2 linked regions of the Tolumonas auensis DSM 9187 genome follow. The main gene of each other region encodes a partner of the protein of the gene in region 2 in a complex. Links are inferred from orthologs where the notes say so. Each region holds a gene or a part of one and is shown on either strand. Other genes may lie near its edges. The genes, in order: groL and metK.

The links.
Region 1: the proteins of metK (region 2) and groL are in contact, whole or in part, in a cryo-EM structure (PDB 8P4O), measured with the Escherichia coli proteins. The link is inferred for Tolumonas auensis DSM 9187 from one-to-one orthologs.

The regions. Positions count from the first base shown.
Region 1 is NC_012691.1:3,092,019-3,100,637, forward strand. The notes cover bases 1-2,863. They hold groL (chaperonin GroEL), read right to left. Parts: upstream 2,320-2,863; coding sequence 682-2,319; downstream 1-681. Other genes in these bases: TOLA_RS14415 (DNA-deoxyinosine glycosylase), read right to left, coding at 107-610; TOLA_RS14425 (co-chaperone GroES), read right to left, coding at 2,360-2,653; TOLA_RS14430 (FxsA family protein), read right to left, coding at 2,793-2,863. Also shown: more of TOLA_RS14430, read right to left, coding at 2,864-3,305; divalent-cation tolerance protein CutA, read left to right, coding at 3,481-3,801; protein-disulfide reductase DsbD, read left to right, coding at 3,798-5,528; TOLA_RS14445 (GIY-YIG nuclease family protein), read left to right, coding at 5,504-5,800; TOLA_RS14450 (sodium-dependent transporter), read left to right, coding at 5,903-7,252; TOLA_RS14455 (hypothetical protein), read left to right, coding at 7,419-7,802; TOLA_RS16920 (serine hydrolase), read left to right, coding at 7,917-8,619.
Region 2 is NC_012691.1:1,361,799-1,370,479, forward strand. The notes cover bases 3,560-6,484. They hold metK (methionine adenosyltransferase), read right to left. Parts: upstream 5,637-6,484; coding sequence 4,482-5,636; downstream 3,560-4,481. Other genes in these bases: TOLA_RS06405 (DUF5718 family protein), read left to right, coding at 3,560-3,929; TOLA_RS06410 (SprT family zinc-dependent metalloprotease), read right to left, coding at 3,880-4,404; tkt (transketolase), read left to right, coding at 5,911-6,484. In the rest of the region: Holliday junction resolvase RuvX, read right to left, coding at 1-27; TOLA_RS06385 (YqgE/AlgH family protein), read right to left, coding at 24-578; gshB (glutathione synthase), read right to left, coding at 598-1,554; rsmE (16S rRNA (uracil(1498)-N(3))-methyltransferase), read right to left, coding at 1,563-2,294; TOLA_RS06400 (endonuclease), read right to left, coding at 2,295-2,990; more of TOLA_RS06405, read left to right, coding at 3,099-3,559; more of tkt, read left to right, coding at 6,485-7,911; pgk (phosphoglycerate kinase), read left to right, coding at 8,219-8,681. UniProt on the Escherichia coli protein: Catalyzes the formation of S-adenosylmethionine (AdoMet) from methionine and ATP.

The sequences.
Region 1 (8,619 bases), 1.7 Mb from region 2 along the record:
CCTGTTTTCAGCTTCAGAAAACACTGAATACAACACAGAAAAGGCAGGAATAGATCTATACAAAGATAGCAGATGGATTAATGAACGGCCTGCAGAGAGAGCTTTGTTATTTCACATCCATGATCCGCTGCCATGCCTGCAACTTGAAGGCAAGCGACTGGGAGGCGTTGGCCGGACTGGTGGAAGGCAGACGCTGGCAGATCAGATCGGCAGGATAATCAGCTTTGGCAACATACCGGTGAAAACAGGAAGCTGCTTTTTCGCCGTTAAAAAACACATGACGGATCTGTCTGTGCTGGCGGAAAAATTCCGCAAAATTGTTTACCGTCAGAGTGGCATGCTCAATGTTGGCATCCAGACTCCCCTCGCGTTTACAGGATTGCAGCACATCCCAGAGCGCAATCCCCGCCGCACGTAACGCCGCGGTTCGCTCTTCATAACCGGCTGACGGATCAAACTGCAACAGCTCGGCCATGACAGGCCAGAACAGATTACGTTTATGCGCGTAATACTGGCCGGCATCCAGCGACGCTTGTCCCGGCATACTGCCGAGGATCAGTATCCGGGCATTTTCATCCGCAATCGGTGCAAAGCTATAAAGTAACGTCATGCTGCTGTTTCCTGAAAAGCAAAAGGCCGGATCGCTCCGGCCTTTAAGTATGCACTTTGAGTTGCGATGAATTACATCATGCCGCCCATGCCACCCATGCCGCCCATATCAGGCATAGCTGGTGCATCTTTCTTCGGTGCGTCTGTGATCATACATTCGGTGGTGATCATCAGACCAGCCACAGAAGCAGCGAATTGCAGTGCCAGACGGGTTACCTTGGTTGGATCCAGAATACCCATTTCCAGCATGTCGCCGTAAACTTCGGTCGCGGCGTTGTAACCGAAGTTACCTTCACCTTCACGAACACGGTTTGCAACCACTGATGGCTCTTCACCGGCGTTGTCTACGATCTGACGCAGTGGTGATTCCATAGCGCGCAGGGCAACACGGATACCAACGGTCTGATCTTCGTTGTCACCTTTCAGGTCAGCCAGTTTAGCTGCAGCACGAACCAGCGCCACACCACCACCAGCAACCACACCCTCTTCTACCGCAGCACGGGTTGCGTGCAGGGCATCTTCAACGCGGGCTTTTTTCTCTTTCATTTCAACTTCGGTGGTTGCACCGACTTTGATAACTGCAACACCGCCAGCCAGTTTAGCAACACGTTCCTGCAGTTTTTCTTTGTCATAGTCAGAAGAAGACTCTTCGATCTGCTGACGGATCTGAGCAATACGCGCTTCGATAGTTGCTGCTTCACCTACACCGTCAATAATGGTGGTGTTTTCTTTAGTGATCACGATGCGTTTGGCACGGCCCAATTCTTCCAGAGTCGCTTTTTCCAGCTCCATACCGATCTCTTCAGAGATAACAGTACCGGCAGTCAGAATCGCGATATCCTGCAGCATGGCTTTACGGCGGTCACCGAAGCCTGGCGCTTTAACAGCAGCCACTTTCACGATGCCACGCATGGTGTTAACAACCAGCGTTGCCAGCGCTTCGCCTTCTACGTCTTCGGCGATGATAACCAGTGGTTTGCCTGCTTTCGCAACGCCTTCCAGCACTGACAGCATTTCGCGGATGTTAGACACTTTCTTGTCTACCAGCAGAATGAACGGATCGTCCAGTTCTACAGAAGCAGTGTCTTGTTTGTTGATGAAGTACGGAGACAGGTAACCGCGATCGAACTGCATACCTTCAACGACAGCCAGCTCGTCTTGCAGACCCTGACCATCTTCAACAGTGATAACACCGTCACGGCCTACTTTATCCATCGCTTCTGCGATCAGTTTGCCCACGTTTTCATCAGAGTTTGCAGAGATAGTACCTACCTGAGCAATTGCTTTGGTGTCAGCACATGGCACAGATAGGGTTTTCAGTTCTTCAACTGCAGCAAGAACCGCTTTGTCGATACCACGTTTCAGATCCATCGGGTTCATGCCAGCAGCAACGGCTTTCAGACCTTCGGTGATGATTGACTGAGCCAGTACAGTAGCAGTAGTAGTTCCGTCACCCGCCGCGTCATTCGCCTGGGAAGCTACTTCTTTCACCATCTGAGCGCCCATGTTCTGGAATTTGTCTTCCAGTTCAATTTCTTTCGCTACAGAAACACCGTCTTTGGTGATGGTTGGTGCGCCGAATGATTTATCCAGCACTACGTTACGGCCTTTCGGGCCCAGTGTTACCTTTACCGCGTTCGCCAGAACGTTGACACCTTCCAGCATTTTGATACGGGCGTCGCTACCAAATTTAACGTCTTTAGCTGCCATTTCTAAAATTCCTTTAGCTCAAATTGGGGGGTGATAAAAATTATTCTTCAACAATTGCCAGGATGTCAGTTTCAGACAGGATCAAAACTTCCTGACCATCCAGCTTCTCGGTTTTCACGCCGTAACCTTCGTTGAAAATCACTTTATCGCCTACTTTGACAGCCAGCGCTTTCACTTCGCCGTTATCCAGGATTCGACCCGTGCCGACTGCCAGAACTTCACCACGAGTGGATTTCTGAGCAGCAGAACCAGTCAGCACGATGCCGCCTGCAGACTTAGCTTCAACTTCGGTACGTTTGATGATCACGCGATCATGCAATGGGCGAATTTTCATTGATAACTCTCCTACTGAGTGTTGTTTCTATGAATACGGCCTTCTGCGGCCGAAACTGAATTCAAATACAATCCCCGATCTGGGGGCATATTCCTGCGCTTCAAGGGCGCAGCAGAAAAAATTTGGTTAAGTACACGTCTTACTGATGTGTATCGTCATCTTTATCTTTACGTTCGTACTCGCCATCAATGGTCGTTCCCTGACGTGGTGCCGGTTTGATTTTCTCGTTGAAAACCTCTTCGCTGTCCGGCTCGACATGCTGCGCTTCGCTTTCCACCGTGGTATGCACACCATAAACCTGCCAGCGCGGGCTGCTGGTGAGCTTGCGGGCCAGCCAGTGACGGACAAACGGTTGCAGCAGGAATAACGCCACAATATCGGTCAGAAAACCGGGAAACATAAACAGTATACCGGCGAACAGCAGCGCAACGCCTTCCAGCATCGTTGCCGCAGGAGCAATGCCCTGTGCCAGTTGCTGCTGCATCGTCATCATGGTCCGCAACCCCTGGGAACGAACCAGTGAAACCCCATAACCCGCCGCCAGGATCATCAGCAGGATCACCATAAAGGCGCCGATGACCGACCCAACTTTAATGATGACCCACAGCTCCAGAAAGAACAGCAGGAAAAAACCAAATGCAATTTTTGCCACAGGCACCTCTCAGGCCAAATAAAGTTACGCCGACAAACTGACGTATAAATCACCAGATGGGGATGCAGAGCCGCTGATTCAAGGTTTCATCGATCATAGTGATGATCTTTAGTGGTCGAATTTTGCGACAGACTGCATAATTAGAGTAAGAAGATCCATTAGCCGGTGAGCGCCCATGAGTGATGCTATCGTCGTATTATGCACCTGCCCTGATAATACCTGTGCCCGTGCACTGGCGCAGACGTTGCTGAATGAAAAACTGGCAGCCTGCGTTAATCTCATTCCTCAGGTGACATCGCTTTATTGCTGGCAAGGCAAGATGGAAGAAAGCCAGGAAGTGCTGCTGGTCATTAAAAGCCGCCGCACTCTGTTTGGCGTTCTGCAGCAACGAATACAGACATTGCACCCCTATGAGGTGCCGGAAATACTGGCCATGCCCGTATTAAACGGAAGTCCGGCCTATCTGCAATGGCTTCAGGAACAAACCACACCATGACACGCTATCTGTACCTCATTTGCAGCTGTTTTTTTCTGCTGTTTATGCTGCCGCTGAAAGCGAATGAGGCTTTGTTGCAGCAATTGATCCCGGCTGCGAAACCGCAGTTCTTACCGGCAGATCAGGCGTTTGTCGTGACGACACAGCAAACGGACAATCAGCTGCAAATCATTCTGCAGCCAGCGGAAGGTTATTACCTGTACCGGGAAAAAATCCGCGTAGATGTGGCGGGAGCCGAATCCGCACCGCTCTCACTGCCGGCAGGTGTCCTGCATGAAGACGAGTTTCTGGGAAAGACCGAAATCTACCCTCAGACTGTCAGTACCACGCTGTCGTTTCCGGCGATCGCTGCCGGCGCAAAAATCACCCTTCATTATCAGGGCTGCACAACAGGTTTATGTTATCCGCCACAGCAGACAACCATCGCACTGCAAGCCTTCCGGCCAGCGCTGACGCAATCTGAACCTGTCGTACCGGCCGCACCGGACAGCACGGATACCACCGCATTACTGCAGCCGGGTCTGCTGGCTTTACTGAGCTTTTTCGCCATGGGTGTCGGTTTATCACTGACCCCCTGTGTTTATCCGATGTATCCGGTGCTGAGCGCCATGCTCAGTCAGCATGGCAATACCCTGAGCTGGCAGCGCGGTTTTACGCTGTCGTTCGTCTATGTACTGGGTATGGCGCTGACCTATACAGTGATAGGTATCTTCATTGCGTCTGCCGGTGCCGGTATTCAGGGCTGGCTGCAAAATCCGTGGCTGCTCGGGATCTTCAGTCTGTTCTACCTGCTGCTGGCACTGAGCCTGATGTTCGGCAATGGCATTCAGTTGCCGCGCGCCCTGCAGGACAAGCTGCAGGGGCTGGCGAATCAGCAGTCGCTGCACTCACTGCGCGGTGTCGCGATGCTGGGCGCGTTGTCCGGTCTGATTGGTTCTCCCTGCACCAGCGCCCCGCTTTCCGGTGTGCTGCTGTTTATCGCTCAAAGCGGGAACCCGCTGTATGGTGCACTGACCCTGTTCCTGCTGAGTCTGGGGATGGGTTTGCCGTTACTGCTGATGGGGATCTTCGGCGGCAAAGTGTTGCCCAGAGCCGGTGCCTGGATGGTCTTCATCAAACAACTGTTTGCCGTATTACTGCTCGCGATGCCGCTGTTCCTGCTGGAACGGTTGCTCCCTGCCCATATAGCTACGCTGCTTTGGTCCTGTTTTGTACTGGCCGTTGTATTGTGGCTGATCTGGCGTCTGTGGCCGGTGACAAAAGCTCCCGGACTGAAAACCGTGACATTACTGTTGCTGCTCTCCGCCGGCATTTTCGCGGCTACACAGTATGAGTGGCAACCCGCCGATGCGTTGCCATTTACAGCGGTTAACAACAGCGAGGAATTACAACAACAGTTAGCTGCCGCCAAAGCGCAGGGTAAACCGGTGATGCTGGATCTGTATGCTGACTGGTGTACCGCTTGCCGGGAACTGGATGATAAGACGTTCAGCGATCCGCAGGTGCAGCACAGCCTGAGTGATTATCAGCTGCTGCGGGCCGATGTCTCCGCCAATAACGCGGAACACCGCGCCTTAATGCAGGAGTTGCAGGTACTGGGACTGCCGAATGTGCTGTTCTTCGATAAACAGAGCAAACCCAGCCCGCACTTGCGTATTCAGGGTTTTATCCCGGCAGATGAATTACAGGGTAAGCTGGAACAATGTCAGCACAGCCAGCTTTGTTAACTATCTGGTCGCTGTATCTGATCCGCGATAAGGATAACCGCCTCTACACCGGGATCACCACGGATGTGCAACGCCGGCTAGCCCAGCATCAGGCCGGCACCGGCGCCCGCAATCTGCGCGGGCGTACCCCGCTTTCCCTGCACTGGCACACAGCGATCGGCGACCGCAGTCAGGCACTGAAGGCGGAATATCGTCTCAAGCAGTGGCCTAAATCCCGGAAGGAGCTGTTGCCGCAGCATCCGGAGTGGATTGAATCCCTCACTACCTGCTGATCACCAAAGATAATCCTCCCCTCGCGTAAATCCCGCTGTGTATCCCATATAAAATATGGGAAAATTAACTTTTTACAGAAGCAAACCAATTTAAGGTAATAAATGACCAAACGCGATGGATTTACCTCCGGTTTCGGCGTGCTGGCCGCGACGCTGGGATCGGCCGTTGGCCTTGGCAATATATGGAAATTTCCGTATATGACTGGCGCCAATGGCGGTGCCGGTTTTCTGCTGATTTATCTGCTGGCAACACTGCTGGTCGGTTTACCGGTGATGATTGCCGAAATCACCATGGGACGCAGTGCCAAATCAAATCCGATCACTACACTGCAGCGTCTGGCTCCCCGAGGTCAGCCATGGTGGCTGATTGGCGCGTTTGGTGTCGTAGCCGCCTTCCTGATCATGGCCTTCTACTCTGAGGTTGTCGCCTGGGTGTTTGCCTATGTGCCGAAAGCCATCACTGGCGAGATCCTCTCCAGTGATCCGAAAGTCACCGGCGCCGCTTTCGGGGCGCTGATCAGCGATCCCGTGCAATCACTGGTGTGGCAATGGGGTGTATTGCTGTTTATCAGCGGGATCCTGCTGCTGGGGGTGGCGAAAGGTATTGAAGCCGTTACTAAACGCCTGATGCCGCTGCTGTTCATCCTGTTGCTGATTTTGTGCGGCTTCAGCCTGACACTGGATAAAGCCGGCGAAGCGCTGAAGTTTCTGTTCCAGCCTGATTTCAGCAAGCTGAACGGGTCGGTATTGCTGGCCGCCATGGGGCTGGCGTTCTTCAAACTTTCCGTGGGTATGGGCACCATGATGACCTACGGCAGTTACTTCCGCGACGATCAGAATGTTCCGGTGACCGCCTTCCGCGTCATGTGCGCCGATCTGTTTGTGTCCATGCTGGCCGGTATTGCTATTTTCCCGGCCGTATTCACGTTTGGCTTTCAGCCGGAAGCCGGTCCGCCCCTGGTGTTTATCACCATTCCGGCGGTATTCGCGCAGATGCCGTTCGGCCACCTGCTGATGGTGCTGTTCTTTGTGCTGACCTCGGTGGCCGCTATCGGCGCCATGCTCTCTTTGCTGGAAGTGCCGGTCGCGGTGATCAATGAACGTTTTGGTGTGCGGCGTAAAACCGCCACCCTGATCACCTTGGTGCTGGTTGCCTTACTCGGTTCAACCTGTGCACTGACCAACAGCACGATGGCGGAATTCAAACTGTTTGGTATGAACATGTTTGATCTGTTCGATTACCTGAGCTCCAATATTCTGCTGCCACTTGGCGGGATCACGATTGCCGTGTTTGTCGGTTGGGTCTGGGGCTATCCGGCCTTACAGCAGGCATTAAGCAATCATCAGCAACTGCAGAATCAGCATCTGAGCCGGATCCTGTTTGTGCTGCTGCGTTTTATTACGCCGCTGCTGATCCTCACGGTCATGCTGCATGCGCTGAATGTGTTTTAACCGGCGCGGTTTTTCCGCGTAAAGTGCTGTGTTTTGCACACTTTGCGCAAGAGAATGATGAATATGGAGGGGCTGTACTGGCTCCTCCATTTTTTTTCACCTAATCTAACCTTCAGGAAGAGCGTATGATCATCCGCTCTGTTAATCGCCAGGATGGATCCGCTCAATGAAACGTTTTCTGCTCCCGCTGTCATTGATCATTTTTGCCGTCGTCGCAGCCTGGGTAGATATTCAGCGAAATAGTGTACCCATGATACGGCAATCCCCCATGCATCCGGTTTATACCATCAGTTCGCCGGATGATGCTGTCGCACTGACACGGGGCAAAACAGTAGTAAAACTCGGGCCATGTCTGTTTGGTCTCTATCCGGGAGCGATCGCGTTTCAGAGTGCTACTCAGGCAAAAGATTTTATGGGCCTGAAAGGTTACGAACCGGGGAAATGGCAGATTTTCCAGCTATCGGGTGACTTTCAACTGGATGTCACAGATGGCGTATTAAATAAAACACTGCAGCTTTCCCGCGTGGTGAAAGATGACGAGAATCGGTAACAATTTTCTTTTATTTCAGGTGGCCGGAATCAGCAGGTTTAGCGCTATAATCCCGCTCCCGATTTCTGGCTGACATTTCCGGCTGACATAGTTTGACTGTTTCAGGACATAGCGATGAACAAGGTAGTAGCTTTCTTATTTGGATTAGTCTGTTTTTCTTCGCAAAGTTTCGCCGCGACAGTACCCAAGCCGTATGTCCCGGACGAACCGGTCGTGGTAGTAAAAAGTAAACCGGTAGTCAAACCGGCGGTGAAGCCTGTGGCTAAGCCGGTGGTTAAAAAAGTGGCCGCGGTTAAAAAGACCGTGAAGAAAACGGTTAAAAAGACGACCAAAAAACCAGTTTCAGTCGCCAAAGCCGGTAAGGTTAAACCGCTGTCCGCAACAAAAACGACCAAACCAGCCACCAAACTTGCGCTGAACTCCACACAGCGACTGAATAAATACAGCCGGACGCAGAAAAAGGTCAAATCGCGTCAGTTAGCCAAAAATGCCGGCCATAAGTCAGCGAGTATCTCTTCCCGTGCACATGCGCCGGTCAAATCCAGTCTGGCTGCGAATACGCCGCCAGCCCGGGTGAATACTATTCCGATGACCAGCGGCAGTCCGTTTCTGGACTCCAATGCCGCACTGATCATGAATGCCAATACCGGCCGCATGGTGTATGGCAAAAATGCGGCGCGTCGTACGCCTATCGCATCGATTACCAAACTGATGACCGCGATGGTCGTGCTGGATGCCAAATTATCCATGGATCAACCGATCACCATCACCAATGCCGATGTTGACCGGGTGAAGAGATCCAGCTCCCGTCTGGAGA
Region 2 (8,681 bases):
TAACGAACGATTGCCGGCTTCCTTCATGCGTGTCCGGCCTCCGGCGCTATCTGCCAGATATCAATACCCATAGATTTACTGGCCGCCAGCCAGCGATCTTCAATCGGCGTATTAAAGATAATTTCAGAAGAAGCAGGAATAGTCAGCCAGGTATTATCCAGTAATTCCTGTTCCAGCTGTCCTTCTTCCCAGCCGGCGTAGCCCAGTGCAATCAGATACTGTTTCGGTTCCGCCGATGTTCCCAGCGTAGACAGAATATCCAGCGATGTGGTCATCATCAGCTCGTCAGTTATCGACTGGGATGCATGAAAACCATCCATTGGGGTATGCAGTACAAAACCGCGATCGGTATTCACAGGTCCGCCTGACAGCACTGGTTTGCCTGACAATGGGAACGCGGTATTGCCTAATTTCATCTGTGTCAGTAACTGGCAAAGATCGATGTCTAATTCCACATTCAGCACAATTCCCATTGCGCCTTTTTCGTTATGTTCACATAAATAAATAATGGAACGCTCAAAGAGCGAATCGTTGAGCGTTGGCATAGCAACCAGAAAATAATTCTGTAATGACTGCATCATTCCTGAAGAGGGTTCCTTAACTGGTTTTAGCCAGACGGCGCTCTATTGCATCCATCAGCAAACCACAAATATTGATATCAAATTCGGCTTCAATTTCCCGGACACAAGTCGGGCTGGTTACGTTAATTTCAGTGAGACGATCACCGATAATATCTAAACCAACAAAAATCAGGCCTTTCGCTTTCAGTGTCGGGCCCACCGCACGGGCAATTTTCCAGTCAGCTTCGGTTAGCTCGCGTGGTTCGCCACGTCCGCCAGCGGCGAGATTCCCGCGGGTTTCACCCTGCGACGGGATACGGGCCAGGCAATAAGGGATCGGCTCGCCATCGACGACTAATACACGCTTATCGCCATCTTTAATCGCCGGCAGGTAAGTCTGCGCCATGCAATAGCGGGAGCCATGTTCAGTCAGTGTTTCGATGATTACCCCAATGTTGGGATCATCATGTTTCATGCGGAATATGGATGCACCACCCATTCCATCCAGTGGTTTCAGGATCACATCCTGATGCTGCTGGTGGAATGAACGTAACTTGGCGGCAGAGCGTGTCACCAGCGTAGTGGGCGTATGCTCAGCAAACCAGGCGGTGAACAGTTTTTCGTTGGCATCACGCAGACTTTGCGGTTTGTTAACGATTAATGTGCCTTGGTCTTCCGCGCGTTCCAGCAGATAGGTCGCATAAATGAATTCGGTATCAAACGGCGGATCCTTACGCATCAGGATCACATCCAGCTCATGCAACGGCTGATCAACAACTTCACCGAGTGAATACCAGCAGGTGTAATCCTGGCGGACTTCCAGCGGGCGCATGGTAGCATAAGAAATACCCTGCTCCAGATAGAGATCACTCATCTCCATGTAATAGAGTTCGTAACCACGTTGCTGAGCTTCCAATAACATGGCAAAACTGGTGTCTTTCTTGATATTGATGGACTGAATAGGGTCCATCACGATGCCTAATTTAATGCTCATTTGCTCTCCTAAGACAGATCGCCGAAACGACATTGCAGCGCAGTAATCGCGGTCAAAGCGGCGGTTTCAGTGCGCAACACGCGTGGGCCAAGCAACATTTCCTGAAAATTATATTGTTCTGTTAATGCGATTTCGTCATCCGACAAACCACCTTCCGGACCAATCACCAGACGAACACCATGAGTTGGTTCAGGCAACGTTCCCACAGAATATTGTGCTCGTGGATGCAACGTTAATTTCAGTTCGTCAGTAGGTTCAGCCAGCCAGTTTTCCAGTGACATTACCGGCCGTATCAACGGCACGGAGTTACGGCCGCACTGTTCACAGGCGCTGATAGCAATTTTCTGCCACTGTTCCAGTTTCTTATCCAGCCGATCGCCCTGCAGTTTAACGCCACAACGGGAAGACCAGAGTGGCGTGATCACATTGACACCGAGTTCGACCGATTTCTGGATGGTGAATTCCATCTTGTCACCGCGGCTGATCACCTGTCCCAGATGAATGGAAAGCGGTGATTCAACCGAGTGCGCTGAGAAATCAGTGATCTTAACGGTGACATGTTTTTTACCACTTTCAGTGATAACGGCCTGATATTGACCGCCTTGTCCGTTGAACAGACAAATCTCCTGATCGGGTACCATACGCAATACGCGACCGACATGATTAGCCGCATCATCATCTAAAGAAACGCTGGCACCCACATTCAGTGGTGAGTTTTGATAAATTCGTGGCACGCGCATTTATCGGCATTGCTCCTTCACAAACCGGTTATGGTTACCCTGATATTTGGCAATCGCGTTGTCCCGCTGACATTCCCACGGTGTAACCGGATATTTCTTATTCCAGACTTCAAACAGCTTCCGCTGCTGGTCGGCAATGGATAATTTATAGCGTTCCTGCATGTAGAAATAGGTGCGGGCAATCGCGCCGCGGCTGTGAGGCGGGGGCTGTACCCGTCTGGCTTTGAAATCGACAACCATCTCACATTGACCATACTGATCCGGCTTGGCATTCCATTCCGAATAGCGGTAATTGGCCCGATCACCATTCACTTCACCCACGGACGGAACCAGATTATGCATATCGCCTTCCATCTGAGCAAAAACAGGATCTTTATCGATACAGTTTTTGCGGCCGCCTTGTTGCCAGCACTGACGCTGGTGGCCAAATTCCCAGGCTGGCACGATGTGTTCCCATTCAATACGATTGGCCCGGCTTTCCTGCTTCCGCACCTGATAGCCACAGGCTTCTAAATCCGGGGTTAATTTTTTGCCCTTATAAACGATGGGGCATTCGCAGTAAAAGGTGATCGGATGTTGTTTATACAACTCAGCGGCCATTTTCTTGGCCTGAACAAAGGTTTGATCCGCCAGTACTGTGCTTGTGAAGAAGCTGCAAACGGCTAAAACAGATATTGAAAGAATATTTTTTACCATAACCGCATATCTATGGTGTAAATCACATGTTGCAAGGATAACATGCCTGCGATTTTTAACAGTAATCTTGTTGAGAATGCATGTGCATTCGGAAAGGAGCATGAGCAGATGGAATTAACCAAATTGATTGGTTTTGGTGTGGCAGGTAATTTTGCCGGACATCTGGAACAAGCTGGGGAAGCCAGTGATTTTGTGAATGTGAAAGTGAAAGATGCCATTCAGCCCAAGGCGATATTTCCGTTTTATGTCCCGCATATTGAAAACAGCTTTCTGAACGTATTCCCGATTTCTCATGATCGCATCCAGTTTCCGAGTGGTGCAGATAACTTACAGATCGAACCTGAAGTCTGCCTGATCTGCGATGTTGAATATGAAAACAACAAAGTTAAAGCATTACAGCCCTGCGAGTTTGCGGCATTTAACGATTGTTCTATTCGCCGTCCGGGTGCCCGCAAGATCAGTGAAAAGAAAAATTGGGGATCAGCCAGTAAAGGCATGTCTCCTCAGCGTATTACCTTAGATAAATTTTCTTCAGGCGGTGAGCTGGATCACTACCATATCGCCAGTTTTCTGCGCCGGAACGGGGAATGCCATGCCTATGGCTTAGACAGTCCGGCAGTGGAATACAGCTATTTCCACGAAACCCTGCTCAACTGGGTTACAGACAAAATGAACCATCAGCAGGATGAAGGCCCGGCAGAAGATATTTCCGCTTTACTCAGAGCGGCACAATATCCGGAAAAGGTAATTATCAGCATCGGTGCGACCCGCTATACATCGTTTGGTGAGCAGAACTTCCTGCAGCCGGGGGATGAAAGCGTTGTGGTGGTCTATGATGCGCGTCGTTATAACGCAGAGCAAATCAGTCAGATGGCCGCTACGGGTGAGTTTACAGGCGAGGGGATGAGTCTGCTGCGCCAGCTAGTGGTTGCAGCCTAGAGCCACACTGTCGGCAACAATACTGTCTGTCACCGCGTAATATAGCGCGGTGACGACGTACCGATAATTCATGTTGCTGGCAATCACACCGGTAAGCATAAACGGCACCCTGTACCTTGGTCACATCCATTTTATGTGTTGTGCGGGGTGTAATGTTAAACACATCCTGCATTACTTTCTGCCATTCCACGCCATGTGGTTTTACCCGGCCCCATACAGCATGCACCACTAAATGTGCGATTTCATGCGGGATCACCTCACGCTCAAACTCAGCCTGATTATCCTGCAATAAAACCGGATTAAGCCGGATATGCCAGTCGCGTAAGCGGGCAGTACCTGCACATTTACCACGTTGATCCAGAGTGATTTTCGGGTGGTTAAATTCACGACGGAAATGACGGGCAGCCAGAGCCAGATAATGGCTGGCGACGACTTCTATCTGAATCAGACTTGTGATGTTGATGGTATTTAGCATAAGCAGGATGAGGAGAATACTTCAGAGAGGAAGTATACAGATAAAACAAAGGGGCCGGAGCCCCTTTCAACAACTAATTACTTCAGACCAGCCAGGTCGCGCAGCAATTCGGCTTTGTCGGTCTTTTCCCATGGGAACTCTTCGCGTCCGAAGTGACCATAAGCAGCCGTTTGTTTGTAAATTGGCTGGATCAGATCCAGCATCTCAATCAGACCATACGGACGCAGATCGAATTGATCACGTACCAGCTGAGTCAGCAGATCTTCATCAACTTTACCGGTGCCGAATGTTTCAACACTGATAGAAGTTGGTTCAGCCACACCAATGGCATAAGAAACCTGAATTTCACAGCGATCAGCCAGACCGGCAGCAACAATGTTCTTCGCTACATAACGGGCAGCATAGGCAGCTGAACGGTCAACTTTAGATGGATCTTTACCGGAGAAAGCGCCGCCACCGTGACGTGCCATACCACCGTAAGTATCTACGATAATTTTACGGCCAGTCAGACCACAGTCACCCATTGGACCACCGATAACGAAACGGCCAGTCGGGTTAATGAAATACTTGGTATTTTTGCTTACCCATTCAGCCGGCAGTACAGGCTTGATGATCACTTCCTGTACGGCTTCGATCAGATCAGTCTGACTGATATCAGGCGCATGCTGTGTAGACAGAACAACGGTATCGATACCTTCGATCTTGCCTTGCTTGTCATAAATGAAAGTGATCTGGCTTTTTGCATCCGGACGCAGCCATGGCAGTGTGCCATTCTTGCGTACTTCAGACTGACGTTTCACCAGACGATGTGCGTAAGTAATAGGTGCAGGCATTAACACTTCAGTTTCGTTAGAAGCATACCCAAACATCAGACCCTGATCGCCGGCACCCTGTTCTCTCGGATCGGCGCGATCAACACCCTGGTTAATATCCGGTGACTGTTTACCAATCGCATTCAGTACAGCACAGGAATGAGCATCAAAACCCATGTCAGAATGGGTATAACCGATATCACAAACGGTTTTACGCACCAGTTCTTCGATATCAACCCATGCAGAGGTAGTGATTTCACCACCAACCAGCACCATCCCTGTTTTTACGAATGTTTCACAAGCAACACGTGCTTTGGGATCCTGTTCCAGAATGGCATCCAGCACCGCGTCGGAAATCTGATCCGCGATTTTATCTGGATGTCCTTCAGCAACGGATTCGGAGGTAAACAGTTTTGCCATTTTAATTCTCTGTGTAAAAAGTTGAAGGCGATTGCAACCGGCACATTAACCGTATTGCAAATAGCAGTATCCACATCTGGACGTCTATCTATGTGACTATTGTCGCAGTCAATGCGGATATCGTCAATGTACGGTACTAATTAAGCAAGCGATCAGTACAGATAGCAGCCATGCGATAAAATAACCGAGATAACATTTGCGCAACCGGTGATCAGTTTGGGACAATATGCGCCTTACTTAAATGTACAGACCCAATTGAAAGCAGGAGTGACAAATGCCCTCTCGTAAAGAGTTAGCCAATGCCATCCGTGCATTGAGCATGGATGCAGTTCAGAAAGCCAATTCCGGACACCCAGGCGCCCCGATGGGTATGGCTGATATTGCCGAAGTGCTGTGGCGTGACTTTTTGAACCACAACCCGGCTAACCCAAAATGGAGCGAGCGTGACCGTTTCATCCTTTCCAATGGTCATGGTTCCATGCTGCTGTACTCCCTGCTGCATCTGACTGGTTATGACCTGTCTATCGATGATCTGAAAAACTTCCGCCAACTGCATTCCCGTACTCCTGGCCATCCTGAATATGGTTATGCCCCTGGCATTGAAACCACCACAGGTCCGTTAGGGCAGGGTATTACCAACGGTGTTGGTATGGCGCTGGCTGAAAAAGTACTGGCAGCACAGTTCAACCGTCCGGAATTCGATATCGTCGATCACCACACCTATGTATTTATGGGTGATGGCTGCATGATGGAAGGTATTTCTCACGAAGCCTGTTCACTGGCCGGTACCCTGAAGCTGGGTAAACTGATTGCATTCTGGGATGACAACGGTATTTCTATCGACGGTCATGTGGAAGGCTGGTTTACTGATGATACCCCGGCGCGTTTTGAAGCTTATGGCTGGCATGTTATCCGCGCTGTGGATGGTCACGATGCCGCAGCTGTTAAAGCCGCAATCGAAGCAGCTAAAGCAGAAACTACTAAACCAACACTGATCTGCTGTAAAACAGTCATCGGTTTTGGTTCACCGAACAAAGCCGGTTCTCACGATTGCCACGGCGCACCACTGGGTGCCGCAGAAATTGCCGCTGCACGTGAGTTCCTGGGCTGGAATCATGAGCCGTTTGTTATTCCTGCCGATATCGCTGCCGAATGGAATGCGAAAGATGCTGGTGCAACTAAAGAAGCAGTGTGGAATGAGAAGTTTGCTGCATATGCAGCAGCACATCCTGAACTGGCTGCAGAATACAAACGCCGTGTGAATGGTGAATTGCCTGCCAACTGGGCTGAAGTATCACAAGCTTTTGTTGAAGATCTGCAAGCGAATCCAGCCAAAATCGCTTCCCGTAAAGCCAGCCAGAACGCTATTGAAGCATTTGGCAAGCTGTTACCTGAATTCCTGGGTGGTTCAGCGGATCTGGCACCATCAAACCTGACCATGTGGTCTGGTTCTGAATCACTGACCGCGGATGATGCATCCGGCAACTATGTGCACTACGGTGTTCGTGAGTTCGCAATGTCAGCAATGATGAACGGTATTGCTCTGCACGGTGGTTTCATTCCTTACGGCGCAACCTTCCTGATGTTCATGGAATATGCCCGCAACGCAGTCCGTATGGCTGCGCTGATGAAACAGCGTACTATCTTCGTTTATACCCACGACTCAATCGGTCTGGGTGAAGATGGCCCGACGCATCAGCCGGTAGAACAGATCGCTTCTCTGCGTCTGACACCAAACATGAGCACATGGCGTCCATGTGACCAGGTTGAATCTGCGATTGCCTGGAAATATGCGGTTGAACGTAAAGATGGCCCGAGTGCACTGATTTTCTCCCGTCAGAACCTGACGCAGATGGATCGTACTCCGGCACAACTGGCGAATGTATATAAAGGTGGTTATGTCCTGCGCGACAGCGAAGGCACGCCGGAAGCCATTCTGATTGCAACGGGTTCTGAAGTTGAACTGGCGATGCTGGCAGCGGACGAACTGACTGCAAAAGGTCGCAAGATCCGTGTGGTTTCCATCCCATGTACTGATGCTTTCGATGCACAGTCTGCAGAGTACAAAGAATCTGTATTGCCATCAGCTGTGACTAAACGTGTCGCAGTAGAAGCAGGCATTGCTGATTACTGGTACAAATACGCAGGTCTGAACGGTAAAATCATCGGCATGCACTCTTTTGGCGAGTCAGCCCCAGCCGAGCTATTGTTTAAAGAATTTGGCTTTACTGTAGAAAATGTGGTGCAAACTGTTGAAAGTTTGTTCCAGGCGTAAATGCAATGTTAAACGGGAGCTTCGGCTCCCGTTTTTTTCACAGAAAATCTGTGTCAAGTATCGCGTTTGATGCATAAGCACAGTAAACTCTTTGCGTTTGAATGATTAGTTCGTCACAACATAACCGTATTGAGTATGACTTCAGTCCCCCCTGATTTATGTCAGGAAAAAAACAACACACACAACTGAAGTTCATCCCGCTATTTCCGGTTGACCTGCTAACTTCATAAGTTGCGCCTTATCAGGAAGATTAATAAGGCCAATGGCACTGACTTCGTTATATGTCTGAAAAATATAGGGGACTAACATGTCTGTTATCAAAATGACTGATCTGGATCTGGCTGGTAAGCGCGTACTGGTTCGTGCTGACCTGAACGTACCAGTGAAAGATGGTAAAGTAACTTCTGACGCTCGTATCGTTGCAACTCTGCCGACCATCAAACTGGCTCTGGAAAAAGGCGCCAAGCTGATGATCACTTCTCACCTGGGTCGTCCGACCGAAGGCGAGTACAACGAAGAGTTCTCTCTGCTGCCAGTAGTTAACTATCTGAAAGACAAACTGTCCTGCCCGGTACGTCTGGCTAAAGATTATCTGGACGGCGTTGAAGTTGCAGCTGGTGAACTGGTTGTTCTGGAAAACTGCCGCTTCAACAAAGGCGAAAAGAAAAACACTGAAGAGCTGGCCAAGAAATACGCTGCACTGTGTGACGTATTCGTAATGGACGCTTTCGGTACTGCTCACCGCGCTGAAGGTTCTACCTACGGTGTTG